DNA from 3 places in the Streptomyces sp. NPDC051172 genome. Region 3 is predicted to be linked to each of the others. Evidence: riboswitches for the same ligand, from Rfam matches in the RefSeq annotation. Region 3 holds a riboswitch; each other region holds the start of a gene.

Region 1 (10,023 bases), on a different contig from region 3:
GGTGAGGACGTCCTCGACCGTGCCCGAGGTGAAGGAGGCTCCGCCGCCGCCGTGGTTGTGGAGGTCTACGAAGCCGGGCACCACGTGGTGGCCGCTGAGGTCGATCATCCGAGCGTCAGGTGATGCCGCACCGGCGATGCGAGTGCCCTCGACGAACACTCGGCCGTTCTCGACGGTTCCGGTGGGGAGGACCACGTTGGCGCCGGAGAGCACCAGGCAGGTGCGGGCCGCTGCGGGGTGCGGGTGCGTCGTGGTTGATCGCGCAGTTCCCCGCGCCCCTGGGGGGGTTGGCGTCACGTCGGCTCCTCCGTGCGGTCGGTGGTGGCTAGGAGATCCCAGGCCATGAGCCCTGCACCCAGGCATCCGGCGCTGTCACCCAGCGCCGCGGGGACGATCGTCGGCAGCTTCTGGAAGGTGACCCGCCCCCGGACCGCCTCCCGCAGCGGCGTGAACAAGGTGTCGCCCGCCTCCGCGAGGCCGCCGCCGATGATCAGGGTGCGGGGGTCCAGCAGGGTGAGGGCGGTGACCAGGCCGTCGGCCAGGGCGTCGATCGCGTGCTGCCAGACCCGTACGGCATTCGGGTCGCCGGACGCCACGGACTTGGCGCAGTCGGCGGCGTCCGCGTCGGGGTCGCCGGTGGCCGCCGCCCAGGCCTCGCTGACGGCCGCCGCGGAGGCGTAGCGCTCCAGGCAGCCCCGCTGGCCGCAGGGACAGGGGCTGCCCCCGGGCCGTACGACGATGTGGCCGATCTCGCCCGCGAAGCCGTGTGCGCCGGCCTCCACCCGGCCCGCGATGCCGATCGCGCCCGCGATGCCGGTGCCGAGGGGGACGAAGAGGAAGCGGTCGGCGCCCTGGCCGGCGCCGATTCGGCCTTCCGCCAGTCCGCCGGTGCGTACGTCGTGGCCGAGGGCGACCGGGATGCCCAGCCGCTTGCCGAGCAGATCGCGCAGGGGTACGTCGCGCCAGCCGAGGTTGGCCGCGTAGGAGGCGATGCCCCGGTCGGCGTCGACGATGCCGGGGACGGCGACGCCGGCGGCGGACGCCTGCTCGCCGAAGTGCTCGGCGCCGTGGGCACTGAGGTCGGCGGCGAAGTCGAGGATGCCCTCGACGACCGCTTCCGGCCCGCGTTCGCGGCCGGTCGCCCGGCGGGCCTGGTGGAGGAGGGCGCCGTCCTGCGCGACCAGCGCGGCCTTCATCCCGGTGCCGCCCACATCCAGGGCGATGACATGTCTCACGGGGGACAGTGTGGCCCGAGGACCCGCAAGAGGTCTAGTCCACTCACGTGGTGTAGACCTATCGTGTCCACATGTTGAACGGCGAGACAGTAGGGTTGGGGTCAACAGCAGTGCAGCGGCGGGGTAGGACAGGAACGATCGCGGCGGCATCCGCACTGGGCATGACGGCGGTGCTCGGCGGCTGCGGCCTGACCGGCGGCGGCTCGGGGGACGTCACTCTGAAACTGATCGCCGCGGACTACGGCGACTCCGCCGACAACAGCTCCCAGAAGTACTGGGACCGGCTGGTCAGCGAGTACGAGAGCAAGCACTCCGGTGTGAAGATCGACGTCACCGTGTACTCCTGGAACGACGTGGACCGCAAGGTCAAGGAGCTGGTCGACGCGGGCAAGGCACCCGACATGGCGCAGATAGGCGCGTACGCCGACTACGCCGACAAGGGCCTGCTCTACTCGGCCGACGACATGCTCTCCATCAGCACCCAGGCCGACTTCGCCTCCCAGCTGGCCACCGCCGGGCAGGTGAAGGGCGTGCAGTACGGGCTGCCGTTCGCCGCCTCCACGCGGCTGCTCTTCTACAACAAGACCCTCTTCAAGAACGCCGGCCTCACCCCTCCGAAGACCTGGAACGAGCTCGCTGCCGACGCCAAGGTGCTCAAGGCGCGCGGAGTGAAGTTCCCGTACGCGCTGCCGCTCGGCCCGGAGGAGGCGCAGGCCGAGACCATGCAGTGGCTGCTGAGCGGTGGCGGCGGTTACACCGACACCGTCGGCACCTACGGCATCGACTCCGCGCAGAACGTCGACACCTTCAACTGGCTCAAGGACGACCTGGTCGACAAGGGCCTGACCGGTCCCGTCGCGCCCGGCAGCCTCAACCGTGCCACCGCCTTCGCCGCCTTCGCCAAGGGCGAGGTCGGCATGCTCAACGGGCACCCCTCGCTGATGAAGATCGCCGCGCAGAAGGGCGTGAAGTTCGGCATGGTGCCGATGCCCGGCAAGGACGGCGAGAGCAAGAACGCCATGGGTGTCGCCGACTGGATGATGGCCTTCAAGAAGAACGGCCACGCCGAGCAGGTCGGCAAGTTCCTCGACTTCGTCTACAGCCGGAAGAACGTGCTCGCCTTCTCCCGCGAGTACGACCTGCTGCCGGTCACCACCTCGGCCTCCGACGTCATGAGCACGGGCAAGCAGGACGCAGCCCTGGAGCCGTTCCTCAAGCAGCTGCCGCTGTCCGAGCTCTATCCCGTCGACAAGACCTCGTGGGCCTCGGTCGCCGTGGCCGTCAAGAAGCACATAGGCAGCGCGGTGGCCCCCGGCGGCAACCCCGCGGCCACCCTCGCGCAGCTGGAGTCGACGGCGTCCATGGCGGAGAACGCGCATTAGCCGCGGGGCGCTGTCAGTGGCGGGGGCTACGGTTCAGGACATGGACCAGGAGCAGTGGGGAGGCCGCGAGCCGCGCGAGCCGCTGGGTGACCGCGAGCAGGCAGTCCTCGCCCTCGAACGCCGGGGCTTTCCGGGCCCCGGCGCCAAGGAGCGCGCCATACGCGAGGAGCTGGGCCTGGCGCCCGTCCGCTACTACCAGCTGCTCAACGCCCTGCTGGACGACGAGCGGGCCCTCGCCCACGACCCGGTGACGGTGAACAGGTTGCGCAGGGTGCGCGAGACCCGCCGAGCGGAGCGCTGACGGCCGGTGCTCCCCTGAGCCATGGGTGCGCCCTGCCCTGCGCGGTTATGGTCACCGTATGGGCACCCATACGGACACGGACTCGACGCACTCCATGGACCCCCTGCCGACGCCCGCCACGCAGGCAGGCCGGGACGGGCTCGCAGCGATCCTCGCGAACCCCGCGAAAACGGTGGTCGGCCTGGACTTCGACGGCACCCTCGCCCCGATCGTTGCGGACCCCGAGCAGGCCCGCGCCCACCCGGAGGCGGTGCCCGCGCTCGCCGCCCTCGCCCCGCGGATCGCCTCCGTCGCGGTGGTCACCGGCCGCCCGGCCGGCGTCGCCGTGCGGCACGGCGGCTTCGCGGGCGTTCCCGGCCTGGAGCACCTGGTCGTCCTCGGCCACTACGGCGCCGAACGCTGGGACGCGGTCAGCGGCAAGGTCAGCGCACCCGCCCCCCACCCCGGCGTCGCCGCGGTCCGCGCCGAACTCCCCGGCTTCCTCGACCGCATCGGCGCCTGGCAGGGCACCTGGATCGAGGAGAAGGGCCGCGCCGTGGCGGTCCACACCCGCCGCGCAGCGGACCCCCAGGCCGCCTTCGAGGCCCTGCGCGCCCCCCTCACCGACCTCGCCACCCGCCACGGCCTGATCGTCGAACCCGGCCGCCTGGTCCTTGAACTGCGCCCCCCGGGCACCGACAAGGGAGTGGCCCTGCTGGAGTACGTCCGCGAGATCGACGCCTCGGCAGTCCTCTACGCCGGCGACGACCTCGGCGACCTCCCCGCCTTCGCGGCGGTCGACAAACTCCGCTCCGACGGCATCCCCGGCCTCCTCGTCTGCAGCGGCAGCGACGAGGTCACGGAACTACGCGAACGGGCGGACCTGGTGGTGGACGGCCCGGAGGGGGTTGTACGCCTGCTGCGAGCCCTGGCGGGGCACATCAGCCCGTCCGGCGTTTGAGGACAAGGCCCCTCAAGGGCCGAAAAGGCGGGGGTCCGGGGGCGGCAGCCCCCAGACCTCAGCCGCGCAACGCCTCCAGCTGCTCAAGAAACCACTGAGCCGGCGGCAACGCCGTGGCCGCAGCAGCAAGCCGCTTGCTGCGCTCGGCCCGCTCAGCCGCCGACAGGCACAACGCGGCGTGCAGTGCGCCCGCCGTCCCGATCACGTCGTACGGGTTCACGGTGATCGCGTCCTCGCCCAGCTCGGCGTGGGCGCCCGCCTCCCGCGACAGCACCAGCGCGCAACCCTCGTCGGAGACGACCGGGACCTCCTTCGCGACCAGGTTCATGCCGTCCCGGATCGGGTTGACGAGAGCCACGTCGGCCAGCCGGTAGGCGGCCAGCGAGCGGGCGAAGTCGTCCTTGACGTGCAGCACGACCGGGGTCCAACCGGGCGTCCCGAAGCGGGAGTTGATCTCATCCGCCACCCGCTGCACCTCGGCCGTGTAGTCGCGGTACACGGCGAGGTCCTGCCGGGAGGGATAGGCGAACGCGACGTGCACGACCCGCTCCCGCCACTCGGGGCGGTCCGCCAGCAGCTGCCGGTACGCCAGCAGCCCGCGCACGATGTTCTTCGACAGCTCGGTGCGGTCGACCCGTACGACGGTCCTGCGACCGGCGCCGATCTCCTCCTTCAGCGCGGCCATCCGCTCGGCCACATCGGCCTCGTGCGACCGCTTGCGCAGGAAGTCCGCGTCGGCGCCGAGGCCGTGCACGCCGATCTCCGTGCTCCCGAGGCCGCCCACCACCGCCGTGGCGCACGCCGTGAACGCGTCCGCCCAGCGCCGGGTCAAGAAGCCCAGCCGGTCGGCGCCCAGCATGCCGCGCAGAAGCTGCTCGGCGATGTCGTCCGGCAGCATCCGGAAGTAGTCCACCGGCGCCCACGGCGTGTGCGAGAAGTGCCCGATGCGCAGGTCGGGACGGAGCTTGCGGAGCATGCCCGGCACCAGACACAGGTGGTAGTCCTGCACCAGCACCGCCGCGCCCTCGGCCGCCTCCTGGGCCAGGGCCTCGGCGAAGGCCCGGTTGTAGGTCTCGTACGAGGCCCACTGCCGCCGGAACTCCGCGTCGAAGACCGGCTCCAGGGGCGTCTGGTACAGCATGTGGTGGACGAACCACAGCACCGAGTTCGCGATGCCGTTGTAAGCGTCGGCGTGCACGTCGGCCGGGATGTCCAGCATCCGCACCCCGTCCTCGCCGACCCCGCGTCGTACCGCCTCGCGGTCGCCGTCGGACAGCGCCGAGCACACCCACAGGGCGTCCGCGTCGGGCCCGATCGCGGAGAGGCCGGAGACCAGCCCGCCGCCGCCGCGCCTGGCGGCCAGCGAGCCGTCCTGCTGCACTTCGTACGAGACCGGGCCGCGGTTGGACGCGACCAGCACCTGATGACCAGCGCCGTGCGTGGAAGCCATACGCCTCAACCTAGCCCGGCCCGTAAACGCTCAAACGTATGTCTGGGCTCTGCGGGTGGACCGTATACACCGCCCACGCCGCGTAACGCGCCGCCTCAGGCGACCTTGCGCGACGCGTACTCCGCGATCTCCACCATCGGCGGCCGCTCCTCCGTGTCCACGGAGTAGGTGCGCGGTTCGAAGCCCTCCTCGCCCCGTTCGAACTGGGTGAGGGAGGGGCGGATGAGATGGCCGCGGGCCAGCCTCAGCTGTGCCGTGCGGTAGATCGCGGCGGACATCCGGCCCAGCGCCTGCCCGTCCTGGTGGCGGTGCTTGCGCACCCCGACGTCCACCTGGGCGAGCGCGTCGAGGCCCACCAGGTGCAGGGCGTCGACCAGCATGCCCAGCTCGACGCCGTACCCGACGGGGAACGGCAGCTGTTCCAGCAGGCTGCGGCGGGCCGCGTACTCGCCGCCGAGCGGCTGCACGAAGCCCGCCAGCTGCGGCCAGTGCATGTTCAGCAGCGGGCGCGCCATCAGCTCGGTGACCCGGCCGCCCTGGCCCTGGGCGCCGGCCAGCGGACGGTCGTACATGCCCTTGACCAGGTCGACCGCCGGGTCGGTGAGCAGCGGGCCGACGATCCCGGAGACGAAGTCGGAGGAGAACTCCTTCAGGTCGGCGTCGATGAAGCAGACGATGTCCCCGCCGGTGACCAGGAGCGAGCGCCACAGCACCTCGCCCTTGCCGGGGACGGTCGGGATGCGGGGCAGGATGTCGTCACGGTGGACGACCCTGGCCCCGGCCGCCGCGGCGACCTCGGACGTGCGGTCGGTGGACCCGGAGTCGACGACGACGATCTCGTCGACGAGCGGGACCTGCTGCATCAGGTCGTGACGGATGATCGCGACGATGTCGCCGACCGTCTCCTCCTCGTTGAGCGCGGGCAGCACCACGCTGACCGACTGACCCGTGCGCTGCTTGGCGGCGAGGATCTGGTGGAGAGGGCGGTCGGTCAGGGACCAGGAGCGGGTGCTCAGCCAGCGCTCGACTTCTTCCAGCACGTAGGCGGCTCCTCTGCGTTCTCTCGGCGAGCGTGGGATCCGTGATCCATCTCGCGGTTCGGACGACTATCTCAACTGTCCTGGCCTTCGGTTACAGTCTTGAACAACGCTGGTGACCATCGCATGTCGGGGGTCGTCCCGCGTTGAACGAGTTGAACAACCGAATACCGCTCATCCAGAGGGGCAGAGGGATACGGCCCGATGAAGCCCCGGCAACCCTCCAGCCGGTCTCGTACCGATCGATGCTGATCGTTCCGCGAGGCTCCCGGCTAGGGAAGGTGCCAAATCCGTCTCACGGCGAGATGCGTCGTGAGGAAGATGAGGAGAAAGGGCCTCGCCTCACATGGCTGCGCAGACTGTTGCAAGCACCACCGACTCCACGACCGTCGACCTCGGTCCCGCCGCGGCGCTCTCCTGCCGCGAGTGCGGTCACCAGGTGCCCCTCGGCCCGGTCTTCGCCTGCGAGGAGTGTTTCGGCCCGCTCGAGATCGCCTATGACTTCTCGGCCTACGACACCGAGGAGCTCCGCAAGCAGATCGAGGCGGGTCCCGCGAACATCTGGCGTTACGCGCCCCTGCTGCCCGTCCCGGCGGACGTGGCGGACAAGCCCAACATCAACCCCGGTTGGACCAAGCTCGTCAAGGCCGACAACCTCGCCCGCGAACTGGGCGTCGACGCCGGCAAGCTCTTCGTGAAGGACGACTCCGGCAACCCGACGCACTCCTTCAAGGACCGGGTCGTCGCCCAGGCCATCGAGGCCGCCCGCGCCTTCGACTTCACCACCCTGTCCTGCTCGTCCACCGGCAACCTCGCCGGTGCGGTGGGTGCCGCGGCCGCCCGCGCCGGCTTCCGTTCCTGCGTGTTCATTCCGCACGACCTGGAGCAGGGCAAGGTCGTCATGGCCGCGGTCTACGGCGGCGAGCTCGTCGGCATCGAGGGCAACTACGACGACGTGAACCGCTTCTGCTCCGAGCTGATCGGCGACCCGGCCGGCGAGGGCTGGGGCTTCGTCAACGTCAACCTGCGGCCGTACTACGCGGAGGGCTCCAAGACCCTGGCGTACGAGATCTGCGAGCAGCTCGGCTGGCAGCTGCCCGACCAGCTGGTCGTGCCGATCGCCTCCGGCTCCCAGCTCACGAAGATCGACAAGGGGCTGCAGGAGCTGATCAAGCTCGGGCTCGTCGAGGACAAGCCCTACAAGATCTTCGGGGCGCAGGCCGAGGGGTGCAGCCCTGTCTCCGTCGCCTACAAGGCGGGGCACGACGTCGTACGGCCGCAGAAGCCGAACACGATCGCCAAGTCGCTGGCCATCGGCAACCCGGCGGACGGTCCGTATGTGCTGGACATCGCCCGGCGTACCGGTGGGGCGGTGGAGGATGTCAATGACGAGCAGATCGTGGACGCGATTCGGCTGCTCGCCCGGACCGAGGGGATCTTCGCGGAGACCGCCGGTGGCGTGACCGTGGGCGTGACGCGCAAGCTCATCGAGAACGGCGTGCTCGACCCGGCCCTGACGACGGTCGTCCTCAACACCGGTGATGGTCTGAAGACGCTGGACGCGGTGGCCGGTACCGGGCTCACCGCGACGATTCGCCCCAGCCTGGAGTCGTTCCGTGAGGCCGGCCTCGCGTAGTCGTTCCCCGCGCCCCTTGAAAGCCACACCCCGACCGGAGGTTCATCGTGAGCGTCAACGTTCGTATCCCCACCATCCTGCGTACCTACACCGGCGGCCAGGCCGAGGTCACTGCTGAAGGTGGGACCCTCGGCGAGGTCATCGCCGATCTGGAGAAGAACCACACCGGGATCGCCGCGCGGGTTCTCGACGACCAGGGGAAGCTGCGGCGGTTCGTCAACGTGTATGTGAACGACGACGACGTGCGGTTCGAGCAGGGGCTGGAGACGGCGACTCCGGACGGGGCGGGCGTCTCGATCATCCCGGCCGTCGCCGGAGGCTGACCGGAAACAGGTCGGACGACCGCTTATTACCGTCGGTAATGTCGGTTACGAAGAGTTCATCGAATTGCCCCCTCCGTGAGAGAAGCGGAGGGGGCAATTCTGCATGGTTGAGCACGGTACAGTTGGGGAACCTGCTCGACTCCGCTTGCCGCGTGCATATGAGTTCTTGCTTCTCGGGCAGCGAGAAGTAGCCAAAGTGTGCAGGTTTTTTGCGTCTTATGCTCCATTTATGGGGCCCGACTTGCCCTGAATTCGGGCGAATTCTCCGTAAGGTCCCGACCGGTCGTGCCCGGAATTCTCGTCCGATTGACCTGTTGCAGACGGCAGTTGGACAGATACATTCAGCCGCGGTCGACGCGTTCCGGCGCACGCCCCCAACCGTGGGGGGTGAGGTCTGACCCGGATCCGCGAAGTGTGGATCTGTGCAAGGGCCAGTAATAGGGGAGTTAGGCATGGCTCAGGGCACCGTCAAGTGGTTCAACGCGGAGAAGGGGTACGGCTTCATCGCGGTCGACGGTGGTGCGGATGTTTTCGTCCACTACAGTGCGATTCAGATGGACGGCTACCGCACCCTGGAAGAGGGCCAGCGGGTCGATTTCGAGATCTCGCAGGGCCAGAAGGGGCCGCAGGCGGACATGGTCCGTCTGGCGACCAGCTGAAGCACGCGCCGGGTTAACTGCAGCGACGTTCTTCTGTTCTTGATCGAAGGGCCCGCACCTCAGGGTGCGGGCCCTTCGGCATGCCCGGGGGGCCTGGGCAGGTCCCGGCGTGGGTGCCGCCCGGTACCCGGTAGCCGCTTGCGCCCGCTCGTCGCCCGACCACCACCCCTCAACGAGCCCGCTCCGCGGGCACACCTTGCACTCGGGGGGGTCGAGTGCTAATCATTGGCGTTAGCACTCTGAAGGTGAGAGTGACAAAGATGGACCGGGTCGGTGAGGCCCGCAGGCCGGGTGGGGCAAGGAACCCACGGGTCGGCGAGCCGTCCGTCGCGGGCGCGGGCGCGGTCCGAAGGAATCACCCCCAGTCCTGGAGGGACCACTTCACATGGCCAAGATCATCGCGTTCGACGAGGAGGCGCGGCGCGGCCTCGAGCGCGGCATGAACCAGCTCGCGGACGCCGTGAAGGTGACGCTCGGCCCCAAGGGCCGCAACGTCGTCCTCGAGAAGAAGTGGGGCGCCCCCACGATCACCAACGATGGTGTCTCCATCGCCAAGGAGATCGAGCTCGAGGACCCGTACGAGAAGATCGGCGCCGAGCTGGTCAAGGAAGTCGCCAAGAAGACGGACGACGTCGCCGGTGACGGTACGACCACGGCGACCGTGCTCGCCCAGGCCCTCGTCAAGGAAGGCCTGCGCAACGTAGCCGCCGGCGCCAACCCGATGGCCCTCAAGCGCGGTATCGAGAAGGCCGTCGAGGCCGTCTCCGGTGCCCTGCTCGAGCAGGCCAAGGATGTCGAGACCAAGGAGCAGATCGCTTCCACGGCCTCCATCTCCGCCGCCGACACCCAGATCGGCGAGCTCATCGCCGAGGCCATGGACAAGGTCGGCAAGGAAGGCGTCATCACCGTCGAGGAGTCCCAGACCTTCGGTCTGGAGCTGGAGCTCACCGAGGGTATGCGCTTCGACAAGGGCTACATCTCGGCGTACTTCGCCACCGACATGGAGCGGATGGAGGCGTCGCTCGACGACCCGTACATCCTGATCGCCAACTCCAAGATC
Region 2 (10,023 bases), on a different contig from region 3:
CGGCCGTCGACTTCCAGGTCGGCACCGGCCGTATGCCGGCCCAGCAGCCGGGCGCTCAGGTCCCGAAGAAGAAGGTCATCTACTCGCAGGCCGAGATCGACCAGCTCGCCGCGTACATCGCCTCCCTCGGCGCCGGCCCGTCCATCCCGACGGCGGCGCAGTACGGCCCGGACGGTGCCGACATCGCCAAGGGCGGCGAGCTGTTCCGCACCAACTGCGCGCAGTGCCACAACTTCACCGGCAAGGGCGGTGCGCTGACGCACGGCAAGTTCGCGCCGAGCCTTGAGGGCGTCGACCCGAAGCACATCTACGAGGCCATGCAGACCGGCCCGCAGAACATGCCGTCGTTCCCCGACACCACGATGTCGGAGCAGAACAAGAAGGACATCATCGCGTACCTCCACGCGGTCAACGGAGACGACACCGAGAGCCCCGGCGGCCTTGAGCTGGGCGGACTCGGCCCGGTCTCCGAGGGCCTGTTCGCCTGGATCTTCGGACTCGGCGCGCTGATCGCGGTCGCCGTCTGGGTCGCCGCTCGGACCGCAAAGGCCAAGAAGTCATGAGTAGCCAAGACATTCCAGAAGAGAACCTGCCCGCTGAGCAGGACGCGCACGGCACCGTAAGCCTCGCGGACGAGCAGAACCCGTTCGCGGACCCCGGTCTGCCGCCCCACGAGCACCGGGTGCAGGACATCGACGAGCGGGCCGCCAAGCGGTCCGAGCGTGTGGTGGCCATGCTGTTCACGGTCTCGATGCTGGCCACGGTCGGCTTCATCGCCTCGTACGTGGCGATCCCGCACGACAAGTCGATCTTCGTGTTCCCGATCGGCCACATCAACGCGCTGAACTTCGCGCTCGGCCTGACCCTGGGCCTTGCGCTGTTCGCCATCGGCGCGGGCGCGGTCCACTGGGCCCGCACCCTGATGTCCGACGTGGAGATCGCCGACGAGCGGCACCCGATCGAGGCGTCCCCCGAGGTCAAGGCCAAGGTCATGGCCGACTTCAAGCAGGGCGCCAAGGAGTCCGCGCTCGGCCGCCGCAAGCTCATCCGCAACACGATGTTCGGTGCGCTGGCCCTGTTCCCGCTCTCCGGCGTCATGCTGCTGCGTGACCTCGGACCGCTGCCGGGGACCAAGCTGCGCCACACGCTGTGGTCCAAGGGCAAGCTGCTCGTCAACATGAACACCAACGAGCCGCTGCGTGCCTCCGACGTCGTGGTCGGCTCGCTCACCTTCGCCAAGCCCGAGGGCCTGGAGGAGCACGACGAGAACTTCCAGACCGAGATCGCCAAGGCGGCCCTGATGATCGTCCGGATCCAGCCGGACAACATCAAGGACAAGCGCGAGCTCGAGTGGTCGCACGAGGGCATCGTCGCGTACTCGAAGATCTGCACCCACGTCGGTTGCCCGATCTCGCTGTACGAGCAGCAGACGCACCACGTGCTGTGCCCCTGCCACCAGTCCACCTTCGACCTGTCCGACGGTGCCCGGGTGATCTTCGGCCCCGCCGGTCACGCCCTGCCGCAGCTGCGCATCGGCGTGAACGACCAGGGCTACCTCGAGGCGCTCGGCGACTTCGAAGAGCCCGTCGGTCCTGCATTCTGGGAGCGCGGATGAGCACCAACGAGACGCACACATCAGCCGCTGCCGCGGCGGGCGAGCGGCGCGGCAAAGCGCCGGCCGGCGAGCGCGTCGCCGACTGGGCCGACGGCCGGCTGGGGATCTACTCCCTGGCCAAGACCAACATGCGCAAGATCTTCCCCGACCACTGGTCGTTCATGTTGGGCGAAGTGTGCATGTACAGCTTCATCATCCTCATCCTCACGGGTGTGTATCTGACGTTGTTCTTCCACCCGTCGATGAACGAGGTGGAGTACCACGGCAGCTACATCCCGCTGCAGGGCCAGATGATGTCCGAGGCGTTCAACTCGACCCTGCACATCTCCTTCGATGTGCGCGGTGGTCTGCTCATCCGGCAGATCCACCACTGGTCCGCGCTGATCTTCCTCGCGGGCATGTTCGTGCACATGATGCGTGTGTTCTTCACCGGCGCGTTCCGCAAGCCGCGTGAGGTCAACTGGATCTTCGGCTTCCTGCTGTTCGTCCTGGGCATGTTCACCGGCTTCACCGGTTACTCGCTGCCGGACGACCTGCTCTCCGGCACCGGTGTCCGCTTCATGGAGGGCGCGATCCTGTCCGTGCCGGTCGTCGGCACGTACCTGTCGATGTTCCTCTTCGGCGGCGAGTTCCCGGGCGGAGACTTCGTGGCCCGGTTCTACTCGGTCCACATCCTGCTGCTGCCGGGCATCATGCTCGGCCTGATGGTGGGCCACCTGATCCTGGTCTTCTACCACAAGCACACGCAGTTCGCGGGCCCCGGAAAGACGAACAACAACGTCGTCGGCATGCCGCTGCTGCCGGTGTACATGGCGAAGGCCGGCGGCTTCTTCTTCCTGGTCTTCGGCGTCATCACGGCCATCGCGGCGATCGCCTCGATCAACCCGATCTGGGCCATGGGCCCCTACCGTCCGGACCAGGTGTCCACCGGCGCCCAGCCCGACTGGTACATGGGCTTCTCCGAGGGCCTGATCCGGGTGATGCCGGGCTGGGAGATCAACCTGTGGGGCCACACGCTCGTCCTGGGCGTGTTCATCCCGCTGGTGATCTTCCCGCTGGTCCTGGTCTCGATCGCGGTCTACCCGTTCATCGAGTCGTGGGTCACCGGCGACAAGCGCGAGCACCACATCCTGGACCGGCCGCGCAACGCCCCGACGCGTACCGCCTTCGGTGCGGCGTGGATCTCCTGGTACTTCGTGCTGCTCGTCGGTGGTGGCAACGACCTCTGGGCGACCCACTTCCACCTGTCGATCAACTCGATCACCTGGTTCGTCCGGGTCGCGTTCTTCGTCGTGCCGGTGCTCGTGTTCATCGCCACCAAGCGGATCTGCCTCGGCCTCCAGCGCCGCGACAAGGACAAGGTGCTGCACGGCCGCGAGTCGGGCATCATCAAGCGCCTGCCGCACGGTGAGTTCATCGAGGTGCACGAGCCGCTCAGCCAGGACGCCCTGCACACCCTCACCGCGCACGAGCAGTACAAGCCGGCCGAGATCGGCCCGACGGTCGACGAGAACGGCGTCGAGCGCAAGGTCAAGGGCTCCGAGAAGCTGCGCGCCAAGCTCAGCGAGGCGTACTACGGCGAGGAGTCCCAGATTCCGAAGCCGACCGTCGAGGAGTACAGGGAGATCACGAGCGGCCACGGCCACCACTGATCGCTGCGGCTCGCCACGCCACGGCAGAAGGGCCCCCGTCCGGTCTTCGGACGGGGGCCCTTTTCCATGCCCTGAGCTGGATAGGGTGGCCTCACACTCGTTCTCTTCTTCTACGACGACCAGGAGCGGCCTTATGAGCGCTGTGACCCCCGCTGGAGGCGACACCACGGCGGGCCGTTCCTGGCCCGAGGTACTGAACGCCCTGCTGTACGGCCGCGACCAGAGCGCCGAGGCGACCTTCTGGGCGATGGACCAGATCATGCGGGGCGAGGCGACCGACGCGCAGATCGCCGGGTTCGTGGTGGCGCTCAGGGCGAAGGGCGAGACCGTCGAGGAGATCAACGGGCTGGTCCGGGCGATGTACGAGCACGCCAACGTGATCGAGGTGCCCGGCCGGACCGTCGACATCGTCGGCACCGGCGGTGACGGCGCGAAGACCGTGAACATCTCCACCATGTCCGCGATCGTCATCGCCGGCACGGGCGCGAAGGTCGTCAAGCACGGCAACCGGGCCGCCTCCTCCGCGTCCGGTGCCTCGGACGTCCTGGAGAAGCTCGGCGTCAATCTGGAGCTGACGCCGAAGCGGGTCGCGGAGGTCGCCGAGGAAGCCGGGATCACCTTCTGCTTCGCCGTCAAGTTCCACCCGGCGCTGCGTCACGCGGGCGCCGCGCGCGGCCAGTTGGGCATCCGTACGGTGTTCAACGCGCTCGGCCCGCTGACCAACCCGGCGCGGGTGAAGGCGCAGGCCGTCGGCGTCGCCGATCCGCGCATGGCGCCGATCATCGCCGGTGTCTTCGCCGAACGCGGCAACTCCTCCCTGGTGTTCCGCGGCGATGACGGCTTCGACGAGCTGACGACGACGGCCACCTCACGCGTCTGGGTCGTCCGCGACGGCAAGGTCACCGAGGAGACCTTCGACCCCCGTGACGTCGGCATCGAGCTGGTCCCGGTGGAGGCCCTGCGCGGCGGCGACCCGTCGTACAACGCGGAGGTCGCCCGCAGGCTCCTCGACGGCGAGAAGGGCCCCGTACGCGACGCCGTACTGCTGAACTCGGCGGCCGCACTTGTGGCCCTCGATCCGGGGCCCGGGACGCTGGCCGACCAGATCCGGGCCGGCATGGACAGGGCGGCCCAGTCGATCGACTCCGGCGCGGCCAAGCGGGCGCTGGAGCGCTGGGTGGCGGCCAGCAACGCATAGCAGGGCAGTGCGGTCCCGCAATGCGGACACGAGTTGCGGGACCGCGATCACTTCACGTACGTTCCTGTCCAGGTCATGAGTGACAGTCATGAGGCCCCGGCCGACTGTCCGGCAACCCTCCGTCCGTGGCGGGGTGCCCCGGGTGAAGACCAGGCCGTAGGCAGCGAGGTCTACGGCAAGCGCGGACCCCTCGAGCAACCAGGGGTCCTGGTCGTCGAGGAGCCTTCCGTGAGCAAGCGAATGCGATAGGGCCGCAGAGCCCCGCCTCCGCATCCCCTTTTCTCCTTCACGCCCCTGCTTGAGCGATACCGCTCGCGGGGCGAATTCCACCTGCTTACACGGGAGTTCCGCCATGTCTGTCTCCACCGCTGCCGCCGCCACCTCGGTTTGTGCCCCGCTGCCCGTTCTGGGCCGGGACGTCACCGTCCCGCTCGTCACGGGCGGCGAAGTCACCTATGCGGCGCTCGACTACGCGGCCAGCGCGCCGGCCCTGCAGCGCGTGTGGGACGACGTCGCGGCGTACGCGCCCTACTACGGCAGCGTCCACCGCGGCGCCGGCTACCTCTCCCAGCTGTCGACCGACCTCTTCGAGAACGCCCGCAGGACCGTTGCCGAGTTCCTGGACTGCCGCGCCGACGACCAGCTGATCTTCACCCGGTCGACCACGGACTCCCTCAACCTGCTGGCGCAGGCTCTCCCGGCCGACTGCCAGGTCTTCGTCTTCGAGACCGAGCACCACGCCAGCCTGCTGCCCTGGAAGGACGCCCGGGTCACCTACCTCAACGCTCCGCGCACCCCGCAGCAGGCCGTCGAGACCCTGGAGAAGGCCCTCGCCGACCGGGACCCCCGAGGTCCGGCCCTGGTCTGCGTCACCGGCGCCTCGAACGTCACCGGCGAGCTGTGGCCGGTGCGCGAGCTCGCCGCTGCCGCCCATGCGCACGGCGCCCGTATCGTCCTGGACGCCGCCCAGCTCGCCCCGCACCACCCGGTCTCCGTGCAGGACCTCGACGTCGACTGGGTCGCCTTCTCCGGCCACAAGCTGTACGCGCCCTTCGGCTCCGGCGTACTGGCCGGCCGCGCCGACTGGCTGCAGGCCGCCGACCCCTATCTCGCCGGCGGCGGCGCCAGCCGCAAGGTCACCCGGCGCGAGGACGGCGGCGTGGACGTGGAGTGGCACGACAGCGCGGCCCGCCACGAGGCCGGCTCCCCGAACGTGATCGGCGCCTACTCCATCGCGTCGGCCTGCAAGGCGCTCACCGAGGCCGGCTTCGACACCCTGGTCGCCCGCGAGCAGCACCTGATCGACACGGTCCGGGCGGGCCTCGCGGAGGTGCCCGAGGTGCGGGTCCTCTCACTCTTCGGCGACGACGCCCCCCGCGTCGGCGTGATCTCCTTCGTCGTCGAGGGCTGGAACAGCTCGCACTTCGCCGCCGCGCTCTCCGCCGAGTACGGCATCGGCGTCCGCGACGGCCTCTTCTGCGCCCACCCGCTGGTCCGCACCCTCCTGGGCAGCGACCCGCAGACCCAGGGTGAGTGCGGCGCCCCGGAGGCCGCTCCCGGGGAAAAGTCCCTCAACGCCATCCGCGTCAGTTTCGGCGCCGGAACCCCCGACGAACACGTCGAGCGCTTCGTCACCGCCGTCAAGGAACTGGTGGCGGACGGCGCGCAGTGGACGTACAGGACAGAGGCCGGCCGCTGCGTACCCGCGGTGTGAGCAGCTGTCCGCGCCCCGCAGACGCTTAGGAAACGATCACGAGTCCAACCCGATGGCGAACGCGGCCTCAAGGTCATGCTGCGAGTACGTACGAAACGCGACGTGCGTATCCGTGGCCTCGACCCCGGGGATCTTGCTGATGCTGCCGGGAATCACGTCAGCAAGATCCTCATGCTGCTTGACCCGCACCATCGCGATCAGGTCATACGTCCCGGTCACGGAAAAGACCTCACTCACGCTCTCCAGCGAAGCGATCCGCTCCGCGATCTCGGGGATCCGGTCCACGCTGGTCTTGATGAGGACGATCGCGGTGATCACGGCTGGTTCTCTCCCTCGGGGGCCGTTGCTGGGGCGGCCCTCACTCTAGTCGTACGGCCGAATCGGACCCAGGCGTAGACGAAGCCCAGGCCGAAGCCCACCAGGTGGGCCAGATAGGCCACCCCCGGTCCCGTCGCCGCATGCCCGGCCGCCAGCCACTGCAGGGCCGCCCAGAAGGGCAGCACGATCCAGGCGGGGAAACGCAGGGGGAGGAAGAAGAGGAACGGCAGAAGACTGGTCACCCGCGCCCCGGGGAACAGGTACAGAAACGCACCCAGGACCGCCGAGATCGCCCCGGACGCGCCGACCAGGGACTGCTGGGACGTGGCATTGGCCGCCGCGTACCCCAGCAGGGCGAGGTAGCCGCAGCCGACGTAGAAGAGCGTGAACTGGACGCGGCCCATCCGTTCCTCGGTCATCACCCCGAAGACGTAGAGGAAGAGCATGTTGCCGAGCAGGTGCACCCAGCTGCCGTGGACGAACAGGGCCGTGGCGGGGGTCAGGGCGGCCCTGGGGGAGCCTTGGAACAGCTCGGCCGGGACAACGCCCCAGCGGTGGAAATAGGCGCGCTGGGCGGCGAGCAGCGCATCGCCGGAACCGTGGACCGGATTCAGGCCGGCTGCCGGGCCGGTCACGAAGAGCAGACAGCACAGGGCGATCAGCGTGTACGTCATGGGCGCCGAGGGGCGCCGGATCGCTCTGCCGACGGTCGCGCTCCACTTGCCGATCATGAACACAGAGCATGACGTAACGGGACGCAGTCGCACAGACCGCCTCGCCGCCGTGGACGGACGGGCGGCGAGTGAGCGCCAGGCCGTAGGGTTACGAGCCACACGCCCGGGGAAGCTCGGGCGTCACTGACAATAGAAGGCCTAGAAGGAAAGAGCACAGGCACGATGACGGTTCCCCTCCCGACCGCCACGACGCGGTGGCGCTGCACCCTCTGCGGCAACCTCACGCGTTTCGACGTGACCCGCTCGTCGAAGGTGGTCGAGTACGTCCACCTCGATCTGGCCGGTGAGCCCAAGGTCGAGGAGCGCGAGGTGGTCAGTGAGACCATCGAGTCGGTGCGCTGTCGCTGGTGCAACGCGGTGGATCAGGTGGAACTCGTGGACAGGCCGGGCGCCGACTCCTGAGCGGAGCGGCCCCACAGGTAATGGGGTGTGACGGATGGTGGAGACCACAGGCGGGGGGCCGGGCGACGGCACCGCCGAGGTGCTTGACCGTCCGCTGCCCGACGGAGTGCGCCGCAAGGTCGTCCAGATCGTCTCGGACGGCTTCGGCGGGCTGACCGTCGGCGAACTGCCCGCACAGCTCAGGCAGTACGCCCGTTTCGCACCGAACCGGCGGGCCAAGTTCGCCGGCAACGCGATGGCGGCCGCGCTGGAGACCGATCCGCTGTTCCGGCAGCGCATCGGGGAGAAGCTGAGAGAGGCCCAGCCGGAACTCACCGGCGCTCTCGACTCCGGCTCGCCGCCCCCGGCCGCGGATCCGCTCGACGTGGCGGCCGCGGCCTATGTGCTGCGGCCCACCGGCTGGGTGAAGCTCGTGACCGCGGCCGGCGAGGAGGCCCAGCGGGCCGATGCCGAGCGCGCCGACGAGGAGAGCCGGGCCGAGCTGGAGCGGCTGCGTGCGGAGCTCGACCGGGCCCGGGAGCAGACCAGGGCCGACACCGAGCGGCTCCGTACCGAGCTGGACGCCGCCAAGAAGGAGGCCGACTCGCTGCACCGCAAGCTGCGAGCGGCCCTCAGTGACGTCAAGCGGGGCGAGGCCGCCCTGCGCAAGATCCAGGGCGAGATCGAGACCGTGCGCGCCGAGGGGCAGGCGCAGGTGTCCGCCGCCGAGAGCGAGTCCCGGCGGCTGAAGTCGCGGCTCGGGGAGGCGGAGGCGGCCCTGGAGGCCACGCGCAAAGCAGCGCGCGAGGGGCGCAGTGTCGAGGACATGCGCGTGCGCCTGCTTCTGGACACCGTCCTGGACGCGGCCCAGGGGCTGCGCCGGGAGCTGGCGCTGCCGCCGGTGTCCGTACGGCCGGCGGAGACGGTCGATGCGGTCGAGCCGGGACGAATGACCCCGAAAGACATCGCAGCGCGCGCTTTGTCCGAAAATGACCCCGCGATCCTGGATCAGCTGCTCGAGCTGCCGCAGGCGCATCTGGTCGTCGACGGTTACAACGTCACCAAAACGGGTTATCCGCAAATGCCTCTGGACAAGCAGCGGTTGAGGCTCCTCGGGCAGCTTTCGCAACTCGCTGCACAGTCCGGCGCCGAGGTCACCTGTGTCTTCGACGGGGCCGAGCTGGCCGCTCCGGTGCTGCTCGCGCCGCCGCGCGGAGTGCGGGTGCTGTTCTCCAAGCCGGGCGTCACCGCGGACGAGTTGATCCGCCAGCTGGTGCGCGCGGAGCCGCCCGGACGGCCCGTCATCGTTGCCTCCACGGACCGCGAGGTGGCCGACGGCGTGGCCCGTGCGGGGGCGCGGCCCATCGCCTCGGCGATGCTCCTGAAGCGGCTGTCCTGACCCTGCCCTGAGCCGTTTCCCGGGTCGCTGTCCCGAAGGTCGAACTTCTAGGTTTAATGCCCGAATTGGCGCAATCGTCACGCAACGTAGCGTCAACCTCGCGTCACCGCATGTGGGTTATGTGCAAAGAATGCATTGCGTCACTAAGATTTTTCACGCCAGGATTTGAAGTGATCACAGGAAGGTCACTAAGGTCTGGCCTCGAACCTCCGAGCGGGTGATCACTCACAAGAAGGAGCCTTCTTCCGTGGCGTCCCATCGTCGACCGAAGCAGCCGAGCCGGGCTCGTGTGACTGTGCTCACCACCGCAGCTGCTGCCGCTGTTGCACTCAGCGCCCAGGCCGCGAATGCCGCGCCGAGCGAGAAGCCCTCCAAGGATGCGGTCAAGGCCAAGGTCGACGAGCTGTACAACCAGGCCGAGCAGGCCACCGAGAAGTTCAACGGTGCCAAGGAGAAGCAGCAGAAGCTGCAGAAGGAAATCTCCACGATCCAGGACAACGTCGCCCGGGGCCAGGAGGAGCTCAACCAGCTGCGTGACTCCATCGGCCTGGCGGCGGCCGCGCAGTACCGCACCGGCACCATCGACTCGTCCCTGCAGCTCTTCCTGTCGTCGAACCCGAACGACTACCTGGACAAGGCGTCCACCGCCGACCAGCTCAGCGCCCAGCAGGTCGAGGCGCTGAAGAAGATCCAGGAGAAGCAGCGCGAACTCGCCCAGGAGCGCGCCGAGGCCTCCGACAAGCTCAAGGACCTCGCCTCCACCCGCACGGAGCTGGGCAACAAGAAGAAGGACATCCAGGGCAAGCTCGCCGAGGCGCAGAAGCTGCTCAACTCGCTGACGGCCGCGGAGCGGGCCTCGCTCGCCGCCGCCGACGCCCGCGCCAGCCGCTCGGCCAGCGCGCGGGTGGACCTCGGCAACACGACCGCCGCCTCCGCCCGGGCCCAGGCGGCCTTCGACGCCGCCAAGACCCAGATCGGCAAGCCGTACGTCTACGGCGCCACCGGGACCGCC
Region 3 (10,023 bases):
AGGGTGCCTTCCTGGAGGTCCGTACGAGATCGCCGGCCCGCGGGATCGGGGCGCACGGCGGCAGGGGAAACGGGTCAGGAGCAACAGAGGGCGCCGGCCACGCGCTGGAGGTCGATATGGGGCCGGGAGTGGAGGCGGACGGCGCGCAGTACACGTGTCATCCGGCCCACCTCCGCTCGATGCATCACCTTCGACAAGGACAACGGCACAGCTATGCCGTTTCTTCCAGAACTGCGGCTCCGGTCGGCCGTAGGAGCGAGAAGACCGTACGGCGGCGCAGGGTGAAGCCGATCGACTCGTACAGGCGGATCGCGTTGGCGTTGGTGGCCCTGGCATGCAGGAAGGGGCGTTCGCCGCGCTCCTTGATGCCGGCTGCGACCGCGCGGACCAGGCGGGTGGCCAGGCCCCGGCCGCGGTGGTCGGGGTCGGTGCACACGGCGCTGATCTCGGTCCAGCCGGGCGGGTGGAGACGTTCGCCGGCCAGGGCGATCAGCCGGCCGCGGTGGCGGATGCCGAGGTAGGTGCCCATTTCGACGGTGCGGGGCAGATAGGGGCCCGGTTGGGTGCGGGCGACCAGGTCGAGGATCTCGGGTACGTCCTCGGCGCCGAGCCGTACGGCTTCGGGGTCGGGCTCGGCGCGCAGGCCGGTGTCCACGAGCTGGACGCCCCGTCCGGTGCGCAGGACCTCCCATCCGGCCGGTGCCTCGGTCACTCCGCGCACCGAGGCGGTGCCGTCGGGGCCGATCAGGGTGGCCAGGTCGGCCCAGGCCTGCGGGTCGCCGGTGTCGGTGACGGCGTAGAAGGGGGCCACGTCCTGCCGGTAGCGGGCGGCGCGGCCGACGCGTTCGGCCAAGTGCGCGTGCGGGCCGGTCAGGGCCGCCCAGGCGGGGTTGTCCAGAAGGTGCGAGGAGGTGGCTTCGATGCTGGTGGCGGACATCGTGGGGCGGTCTCCGAGGGGCCTGGGAGCGGGGACCCCGCCGCGGGGCGGCGGAGTCCCCTGTCGGGGGCGGGTCAGGAGTTGTCGAGGGGCAGGCCGGCCGGGTTGACCTCGGACTTGGCGACGGCCTCGTTGGAGAGGTTCCAGGCGGCCAGCCACTTGGCGTACTGGCCGTTCTTGATCAGGTAGTTGACGGCGTCGGCGAGCGGCTTGGCGAGGCCGCTGTCCTTCTTGGCGGTGGCGGCGATCAGGCCCTGCAGCGAGGCTCCGGCGCCCGAGTAGGTGCCCGCGTTGCGCGTCGGGTTGGGCGTGTTGGCGGACTGGGTGATGTGGTACGCGATGCCGGGGTTGGGGCCGAAGAAGGAGTCGATCTTGCCGCTGTTCAGGGCCAGGTACGTGCCGTTGCGGTCCGGGTAGTACTTGACGGTGAGCTTCTTGCCCTCGCTCTCCAGCTTCTTCTTCCACTCCAGGAGGATCTTCTCCTGGTTGGTGCCGGCGCCGACGGAGACGGTCTTGCCGGCGAGGTTCTCGTAGTTGCCGTCGAAGTTCCACTTGCTGGACTTGAGCACCTCGAAGCCGAGGTTGTCCTTGCGGTAGGAGGCGAACTCGTACTTCTTCTTGCGCTCCTCGGTGTCGGTGACGTTCGAGAAGGCCACGTTCACCTTGCCGCTGTCGATGCCGACGAAGAGGTTCTCCCAGGTGAAGTTCTTCACCTCGGGCTTCAGGCCGAGGACGGCGGCGACCAGGCGGCCGAAGTCGGGCTCGGCGCCGGTGAGGGTCTTCTGGTCGCTGCCGACGTAGGCCAGCGGCGCGAACCCGGCGGGCAGGGCGCCGACGCCGATCTCCAGCTTGCCGCTGCTCTTGACGGACTTGGGCAGCTCCGCGCTGATCGACTTCACCTCGGAGACCTCGAGGCTGGTCTGCTTGGCGGCGCCGTTGGAGAGCTGTCCGACGGTCACGGTCCCGTTGGCGGCGTCGGTCGTGGTGGCCGCGTCGCTGTTCCCACCGCAGGCGGCGAGCCCGGTGGCGAGGGAGGCGACCGCGGTCGCCGCGGTGATGCCGCGTATCAGGCTGCGTCGGGTGAAGTGGACAGACATGGCCGTTCCTTGTCGCTGAGAGGTGAGGAGGTGGTGGCGTGGGGGGAAGTCGTGGGGCGCGCCGGATGCGTCAGGGGTCAGAGGACCTTGCTGAGGAAGTCCCTGGTGCGCTCGTGCTGTGGCTTGTCGAGGACCTCGGAGGGCGGGCCCTGTTCGACGATCCGTCCGTCGTCGATGAAGACGACCCGGTCGGCGATCTCGCGGGCGAAGCCGATCTCGTGGGTGACGATGACGAGCGTGGTGCCGCTGGTCGCCAGGTCCTTGATGACGGCGAGGACCTCGCCGACGAGTTCGGGGTCGAGGGCGGAGGTGGGCTCGTCGAAGAGGATGACGCCGGGGCGCAGGGCGAGGGCGCGGGCGATGGCGACGCGCTGCTGCTGACCGCCGGAGAGCTGGCGCGGGTAGGCGCCGGTCTTGTCGGCAAGACCGACCCGGCCGAGCAACTCGCGGGCCAGCTCCTGCGCTTCGGGCTTGCTGAGCCTGCCGGTGGCGACCGGGGCGGCGGCCACGTTGTCCAGGACCGTCAGATGCGGGAAGAGGTTGAAGTTCTGGAAGACGAAACCGATCCGGCCGCGCTGGGTGAGGATGGCCCGCTCGCTGAGTTCCTTCAGCCGCTCGCCGTGCCGCTTCACGCCGATCAGTTCGCCGTTGATGCTGACGTGGCCGATCTCCGGCTTCTCCAGGTGGTTGATGACCCGTAGCAGGGTGGACTTGCCGGAGCCGGACGGGCCGAGGATCACGGTCACCTCGCCCGGCCGCACCGTCAGGTCGATGCCGTTCAGGACGCGGTGGGCGCCGTACCACTTGTGCACGTCGTGCACCTCTACGGTGGCGGCCTCGACGCCGGCCAGCGCCTCAAGGGTCTTCGCGCTCATACGGCGGCCTCCCTGCGGATACGGGCCCGCAGGTCGATGAGACCGGTGCGGAGCTTCTGCAACGGGGTCGGCGGCAGGGAACGGGTGGCGCCCCGGGCGTAGTACCGCTCGACGTAGAACTGGATGACGGAGACGACGCTGGTCAGGATCAGGTACCAGACGGTGGCGACCAGCAGCAGCGGCACGATGTCGCCGGGGTAGGTGGAGCCCATGGACTGCGCGGTGCCGAACAGGTCGAGCAGCGAGACGTAGAAGACCAGCGAGGTGCTCTTGATCAGGCCGATGAGCTGGTTGACGTAGTTCGGGGTGATCGAGCGCAGCGCCTGCGGGAAGACGATCTTCGTGAACTGATAGCTCTTCGGCAGGCCCAGGGCCGCCGCCGCCTCCTGCTGGCCCTGGTCGACGGAGAGGATGCCGCCGCGGACGACCTCGGCCGCGTAGGCCGCCTCGTTGAGGCTGAGGCCGATGACGGCGACGACCATGTCGGTGGCGAGCTTGGACTCGTCGAAGGAGAGAAAGGCCGGTCCGAAGGGGACGCCGACGCTCAACGTCTTGTACAGAGCGCTGAAGTTGTAGAGGAAGAGCAGCACCACGATGAGCGGGATGGAGCGCAGCGCCCAGATGTAGGTCCAGCTCACGGCCCGCAGCACCGGGCTCTTCGAGAGCCGGGCCAGGGCGAGGACGATGCCACCGGCCAGGCCCAGCACCGCGCTGTAGGCGGCGACTTCGAGGGTGATGAGCAGACCGTCGAGGATGTTCGGCCGCAGGAACCAGTAGCCGAAGCGGTCCCACTGGTAGAACGGGTTGGTCGTCAGGCCGTGCACGAACTGGGCCGCGAGGACCAGGACGGCGGCGGTGGCGATCCAGCGCCCCGGCCTGCGCAGCGGCAGAACCCGCTGTGCGGCGAGGGGCTTTGACTGTTCGTCGGCGGGCGGCGCATCGGCGAGGGCGACCGTGGCGCCAGGGGGTTCACTCATGGTGGGCTCCGGCGGAGTCGGACACCCCACGGGCCGCGGCAGCCGTGCGCCGGAGCGGTTTGCTCGGCGCACGGGTGTGCAGGGGCACCGGGGGCGGGGAGGACAACGACACACCGCGCGGGCGGTGTTCGTCAGGGAGTGCGGGGACTGCGGGGAGGTGTCAGCCCCGACAGCGGGCACAGCCCGGTGCGGTACACAGTGCGCTGTTCACACGGAGCAGGTCGACGGCACGGTCGGCGGCAAACAGGTTCAGCAGGTTCGCGTACGGCTGTACGCAGCCCTGAGGGCGGCGTGCGGCCGTCCTGGGAGCTGCGTACATGGCGTCACCATCACTGTTCCGGCCCTTGTGGGCCTCGCGCTTACCGAAACGTCATCCGGTCCGGTCGTCACCTGGGGCACCCCACCGCGGAGCGAGGGTTGCCGGTCAGCTAGCCAGGGCTTGTCGCTGACACTCATGACCGTTCTGGTTCGTAGTTAAAACAATTGCCCGAAGGAATGTCAACGCCGGTCCACTGTGTGGAACGACTCAATTCCTGTTGACCTGCGATCCTGTCCCGTTTCCGTCGGATGCATGGGCCGCCCAGTCCAGGATCTGGACAGCGGCTCCGGCGGCCTCCAGACCCTGGCAACGGGCGTGGTGGCGCCGGGCGATGCCGTCCAGGTCGAGATGGGCGCCGAAGGCCGGGTGGGCGGCCAGCCGGCGGGCATAGGCCCACAGGGTGGGATGGCCGGCGATCCGCTGGACGGCACCGGCGTCCAGGTGGTTGCGGTGCACGGTGTCGAGTTGGACCAGCGCGACCCACAACTCGACGTCCGCGGCGGTGATTTCGTCACGGATCATGTACGTCCGCCCGACCAGCCACCGCTCCAGTGCACCGAGCGTTTCGAGCAGCGTATCGAGCGCCGCCGCGCGCTCGGATTCCTCACCGCCGGCCGATCCGGCGCGTTGCGCGGCGTCCTCGATGCCCTGCGCGCACATCCGCTCCACGGCCTCGATCTCCGACTCCGCGCCGCACGGGTAGGGCGAGGGGCGGTCGCTGCCGAAGCGGCGGGCGAGGTCGCGCATGATGTCCGGGGCGTGCGTGCTGACGATCCGTCCGGACCAGTCGTCGCTGAGCACGGGCGCGACGGCCGGGCCGGTGTAGTGGTGCGCACTCGCCTCGTACAGCGGGCGCAGGGCGTAGTGGCTGCCTTCGGGGGTGTCGGGGACGGCGGGCAGGAAGGTCGCCGGACAGACGGTGTGCAGGCCGAGCAGGCTGTGGGTGACGGCGATGCGCAGACCGTCGGGACACGCGGTCGACAGATGGAGACGGTAGCGGCCCGGTACGGCGTAGTGACCACTGCGGGCATCGCTGCCGATCCGGCCGCGGAAGGCGGGCGTGGGCTGGGCGGAGGTGTGGGCGGCCAGCGGTGTGACGGACATGGGTCTCCCCGGGAGAGGGCGCGGACGTACACGCGGCGGAAGCGACGTCGGGCGAACTCAGCCCTGGGGGCTGATCGCACTGCAGACACGCTGCAGATCGATGTGACGGCGGGAGGTGAGGAGAGGCGGACGGATCACTCGGACGGTGACCGGCTCAAGGCGCCCCATGCGTTTCCCTACCCATTCACTAGGATTCTCCTCTGGAGTGTCGGTCCGGCTCGGAGCCACGTCAAGAGGGCCGTCCCGCAATGCGGACAGCACGGTGGACACACCCCTCCCCCTGGCGTCACCGCCGCATCGCCGGCCCCCGCGGTGCCGGGCGCCAAGGGCTCGGTGGCACTCGCCGGTGCCTCCCGGCCGATCGCGGGCCCGGCGGTGGGAACCTAGTTCTTCTGCAGGGCGCGGGTCACGCCCGCGATGACGGCAGTCGTCAGCACCCAGCCGAAGGCGATCAGCAGATAGGCCAGCCACTGGAGGATGCCGCTCGTCCAGTACCAGGTGGTGCGCTGGCCCAGACCGCCGATCGGGATCAGCAGGTCGAGTGTGTAGACGAGGGGCTGGAACCGGGGCACCTCGCCCGCCTGCACCCGTGTGGGGCTGTGAGCGCCGAACGTCGCGGTCCCCAGCAGGGTCAGCACGAGCAGCCAGACGCCCGCCAGCCAGGGGCGGTAGCCGTAGCCCACGGTCACGTCCAGCAACTGCCCCCAGGCGCGGGCCGCCGGCCGCAGCGTGCGGCGCCGGTGCCGCTGCTTGGCCAGCAGCACCCGGCGGGCGTCGTCGTCATGGCCCGCCTTGCGGTACCAGCTCGCCAACTGCTCGTACGGCTGGGGGCTGTAGCCGGGGCTGCGCCCTATCCACCGCATGCGGTGCGCCACGGAGTCCGGCCGCCCCACCGCCTCCCGCCGCTCGCCCGCCACGGCCACCTTGATGGAGCCGTAGACGAAACCGTCCAGCTCCACCGTCTGCGGCCAGCTGTGCTCGTTGTCGTGGAGGTACGACACCTGCGCGCCCCGCAGGTCCACCGCCTGGGACGGCGGGCGGGCGAGGGTGAGGTCGAAGTCGACGGCCTGCATGAGCGCGCACAGCAGGGCCGGGCCGTCACCGCCGGGAGGGCCGTTCAGGACGGCTCCCTGGAAGGTGACGTTGTCCGAGACCCGGGTACCGCGCAGACGCACGGTCCCGTTCGCGGTGAAGCCCCGGGAGAACTCGAGCGTCGAGGCCACGGCGTTGTCCAGGGCGAGGGCCACTCCGCGCGGGCCGGGGCACTCCAGCTGCGCGCCCTGCATGAAAAGGCCGCCCGGCAACTGCGCGCCCAGCAGCCGCACTTCACCGTGCGCGACGAAGCCGCCCCCGCAGAAGAGGCCTCCGTCCGTGACCAGGCCACCGGCGGACAGGGCCCACCCCTCGGGTGCGAGCAGTCGGGCCTTGTTGAGGTTGACTCCGCCGGTCACATGCGCGTGGGTGAGGGACAGCGCGCTGAGCTCCCGGTGGAAGGCGGAGACGGGGCCGGCCTCCACGGTCGACCCCAGCAGGTCGAGACGTCCCTCGATGCGGGCCGACCCGGCTTCGAGGCCGGGTATCCGGCTGCGGGTGAGCGCGACGGTGCGGGTCTCGGCCCCGAAGAGGCCGACGTCCTGCTCGAACCAGCAGTCCTCGATCCAGAGGGGGTGATCGATCCGCGCACCCGCCAGGTTGATCCGGCCGGTTATCCGCGCGCCCGCAAGCGTCAGGGCGCCCACCGCGCCGGGCTGCACGGAGTGCGCACCGAGCAGCAGAGCGACGATCACTTCGGCCCGGACGGTCCGCCCGGGGCCCCACTGTCCGCCGTCGGCCACACGGTCGTCCTCGGCCACACCGGACCGCAGATCCACGCGGCGCCCGTCGGGGAACGCGTCCCACAACTCACGTTCCGGTGGAGTCAGTTCGTCGTATGACAGCACACGGACAGAGTAGTGATCCTTCCTCTCCGCCGGCCTGCTTCTCCGCGCTCGCCACGGCGGTGGTCACCTCACCGGGATCGCCAGGTACTGGTACTCGAGGAACTCCTCGACACCGACCCGGCCGCCCTCCCGGCCCAGCCCCGACTGCTTGACGCCGCCGAACGGGGCCGCCGGGTTCGAGACCAGGCCGGTGTTGAGGCCGACCATGCCCACCTCCAGGCGTTCGCTGACCCGAAGCGCCCGGTCCAGACCCTCGGTGAAGAGATAGCCGACCAGGCCCCAGGGGGTGTCGTTGGCGCGGCTCACGACCTCGTCCTCGTCGTCGAAGGCGAGGATGGCGGCGACGGGGCCGAAGATCTCCGTGTCCATCAGCCTGCTGCCGGGGGCGACATCGGTGAGGACGGTCGGCGGGTAGAAGCAGCCCCGGCCTTCCGGGGTACGGCCGCCGACCAGCACCCTGGCGCCGCGGTCCACCGCGTCGGCGACCAGTTCCTCGACCTTGGCCCGGCCTGCCGCGTCGATCAGGGGGCCCACGTCGACGCCGTCCCGGGTGCCGGGGCCGACGACGAGGGCTCCCATGCGTGCGGCGAGGCGCCGTCCGAACTCCTCGGCCACCGCACGGTGGACGAAGAAGCGGTTCGCGGCCGTGCACGCCTCGCCCATGTTGCGCATCTTGGCGACCATCGCGCCGTCCACGGCCGCCTCGAGGTCGGCGTCGTCGAAGACGATGAACGGGGCGTTGCCGCCCAGCTCCATCGACGTCCGTACCACGGTGTCGGCGCACTGGGCCAGCAGCAGCCGGCCGACGGCGGTGGAACCCGTGAAGGACAGCTTGCGGATCCGGCCGCCCCGCAGGAGCGGTTCGCACACCTCGCCCGCGCGGGAGGTGGTGACGACGTTCAGGACACCGTCCGGCAGGCCCGCCTCCTTCAGGACGGCGGCCAACGCGAGGCTGGACAGGGGGGTTTGCGGGGCGGGCTTGAGGACCATCGTGCAGCCCGCCGCGATCGCCGGGCCGATCTTGCGGGTGCCCATCGCCAGGGGGAAGTTCCATGGAGTGATCAGCAGACAGGGGCCGACCGGGCGGCGGGAGAGCAGCATGCGGTTGCGGCCGTCGGGAAGGACGCCGTATCCGCCGTCGATGCGGACCGCCTCTTCGGAGAACCAGCGGAAGAACTCGGCGGCGTAGGCCACTTCGCCCCGCGCCTCGGCCAGCGGTTTGCCCATCTCGGAGGTCATCAGGTGGGCGAGTTCGTCGGTGCGGGCGAGGATGATCTCGTGCGCGCGGCGCAGGATCTCGCTGCGGGCGCGCGGTGCCGTACGGGCCCATTCCTGCTGGGCGTTGACGGCCGCGTCCTCCGCGAGCCGTGCGTCCTTCGGGCCTGCGTCGGCGACGTGGCAGAGGATCTCGCCGGTCGCAGGGTCGTCGACGGGCATGGTGGCGCCGTCCGAGGCGTCGAGCCAGGCGCCGCCGATGAAGAGTTGCGTGGGGGTGTCGGTCATGAGGTCTCTCCTGGTCGGTCGGCGGCACCGCCCGCCGTTCCGGCGCCGCCGCGCGCGGTGGGGGCCGGCGGAGCCGCATATGGGTACAGCCCCGCGCCTCTTGAGGGGCGCTGCCGAGCCGCCACGGCCTTCTGCGAGGCCGTTCGGGCTTCCGTCATCGGGCCGCGGCCCCCGAGGTTCCGGCCTCCACCGCTGCCGCCCACGCCCGGAGCCCCTCGTCCACCGCCGTCTCGTCGATGACAAGGGCGGGGATCATCCGTACGACCTGGTTCCAGGCTCCGCACAGCAGCAGGAGCAGACCCTCCTCGACGGCGGCCCGTTGTACGCGGGCGGCGGTGTCGGGGTCGGGGGTGCCGTCCTCGGTGACGAACTCGGAGGCGAGCATCAGGCCGAGGCCGCGTACGTCGCCGATGGCCGGGGTGCGCTCCGCGACCGCCTCCAGGCCGGTGCGCAGCCGCTTGCCCATCGCCTCGGCGTTCTCCACGAGCTTCTCGTCGCGTACGACGTCGAGTGTGGCGCAAGCGGCCGCGCAGGCAACGGCGTTGGCGCCGTAGGTGCCGCCCTGCGAGCCGGGCCACGCCTTGCTCATCAGTTCCTCGGAGGCTGCGATCCCGGACAGCGGGAACCCACTGGCCAGGCCCTTCGCCGTGACGAGGATGTCCGGCGCGACCCCGAAGTGGTCGTGGCCCCAGAAGCGCCCGGTGCGGCCGACGCCGGTCTGCACCTCGTCGAGGACGAGCAGGAAGCCGTGGCGGTCGGCGCGTTCACGCAGGCCTTCCAGGAAGGCGCGGGTGGCGGGCACATAGCCGCCCTCGCCGAGCACCGGTTCGACGACGACCGCGGCGGTGTCGGCGGGCGAGGAGATGGTCTGGAGGGTGTAGTCGAGTTCCTTCAGGGCGAATCGGGTGGCGGTGTCCTCGTCCCAGCCGTAGCGGTAGGCCGTCGGGAAGGGCGTGACGACCACTCCGCTCATCAACGGCGAGAACCCGGAGCGGAAGCGGGTGCCGGAGGTGGTCATGGACGCGGCGGCGACGGTACGGCCGTGGAAGCCGCCGTGGCAGACCAGGACGTTGGGGCGGCCGGTGGCCTGGCGGGCCAGCCGCAGCGCGGCCTCGACCGCCTCGCTGCCGGAGTTGGTGAAGAACAGGCTGTCCAGACCGGCCGGCAGCACCTCGCCGAGCTTGCCGACGAGGCGGCGCAGCGGCTCGTGCAGGACCGTCGTGTACTGGCCGTGGATGAGGGTGCCGACCTGCTCCTGGGCCGCCGCCACG

What was found. Region 3 has a riboswitch for S-adenosylmethionine ahead of AB0N07_RS07685 (amino acid ABC transporter permease). Riboswitches for the same ligand answer to the same signal wherever they lie in the genome.
Region 1: linked by a shared signal. The riboswitch ahead of thrC (threonine synthase) and the one ahead of AB0N07_RS07685 (amino acid ABC transporter permease) in region 3 are both predicted to bind S-adenosylmethionine.
Region 2: linked by a shared signal. The riboswitch ahead of AB0N07_RS23530 (aminotransferase class V-fold PLP-dependent enzyme) and the one ahead of AB0N07_RS07685 (amino acid ABC transporter permease) in region 3 are both predicted to bind S-adenosylmethionine.

Annotation. Positions count from the first base shown of each region.
Region 1 is NZ_JBFBBE010000010.1:8,533-18,555, reverse strand. Features, by position in the region: gene nagA (N-acetylglucosamine-6-phosphate deacetylase) at 1-213, opposite strand, end outside; gene AB0N07_RS08020 (ROK family protein) at 294-1,235, opposite strand; gene AB0N07_RS08015 (extracellular solute-binding protein) at 1,397-2,617, shown strand; gene AB0N07_RS08010 (DUF3263 domain-containing protein) at 2,658-2,918, shown strand; gene otsB (trehalose-phosphatase) at 2,977-3,858, shown strand; gene AB0N07_RS08000 (trehalose-6-phosphate synthase) at 3,917-5,308, opposite strand; gene AB0N07_RS07995 (glucosyl-3-phosphoglycerate synthase) at 5,404-6,348, opposite strand; SAM riboswitch class I at 6,517-6,673, shown strand; gene thrC (threonine synthase) at 6,692-7,981, shown strand; gene AB0N07_RS07985 (MoaD/ThiS family protein) at 8,029-8,304, shown strand; gene AB0N07_RS07980 (cold-shock protein) at 8,757-8,963, shown strand; gene groL (chaperonin GroEL) at 9,349-10,023, shown strand, end outside.
Region 2 is NZ_JBFBBE010000039.1:4,053-14,075, forward strand. Features, by position in the region: gene AB0N07_RS23510 (c-type cytochrome) at 1-563, shown strand, start outside; gene AB0N07_RS23515 (Rieske 2Fe-2S domain-containing protein) at 560-1,615, shown strand; gene AB0N07_RS23520 (cytochrome bc complex cytochrome b subunit) at 1,612-3,267, shown strand; gene trpD (anthranilate phosphoribosyltransferase) at 3,401-4,465, shown strand; SAM riboswitch class IV at 4,537-4,653, shown strand; gene AB0N07_RS23530 (aminotransferase class V-fold PLP-dependent enzyme) at 4,818-6,179, shown strand; gene AB0N07_RS23535 (Lrp/AsnC ligand binding domain-containing protein) at 6,216-6,497, opposite strand; gene AB0N07_RS23540 (rhomboid family intramembrane serine protease) at 6,494-7,228, opposite strand; gene AB0N07_RS23545 (hypothetical protein) at 7,394-7,633, shown strand; gene AB0N07_RS23550 (NYN domain-containing protein) at 7,668-9,011, shown strand; gene AB0N07_RS23555 (NlpC/P60 family protein) at 9,259-10,023, shown strand, end outside.
Region 3 is NZ_JBFBBE010000009.1:103,269-113,291, forward strand. Features, by position in the region: gene AB0N07_RS07665 (putative leader peptide) at 75-185, opposite strand; gene AB0N07_RS07670 (GNAT family N-acetyltransferase) at 212-937, opposite strand; gene AB0N07_RS07675 (ABC transporter substrate-binding protein) at 1,012-2,034, opposite strand; gene AB0N07_RS07680 (amino acid ABC transporter ATP-binding protein) at 2,112-2,909, opposite strand; gene AB0N07_RS07685 (amino acid ABC transporter permease) at 2,906-3,886, opposite strand; SAM riboswitch class IV at 4,237-4,346, opposite strand; gene AB0N07_RS07690 (glutathione S-transferase C-terminal domain-containing protein) at 4,413-5,309, opposite strand; gene AB0N07_RS07695 (oxidoreductase) at 5,693-7,249, opposite strand; gene AB0N07_RS07700 (NAD-dependent succinate-semialdehyde dehydrogenase) at 7,313-8,752, opposite strand; gene AB0N07_RS07705 (aminotransferase class III-fold pyridoxal phosphate-dependent enzyme) at 8,907-10,023, opposite strand, start outside.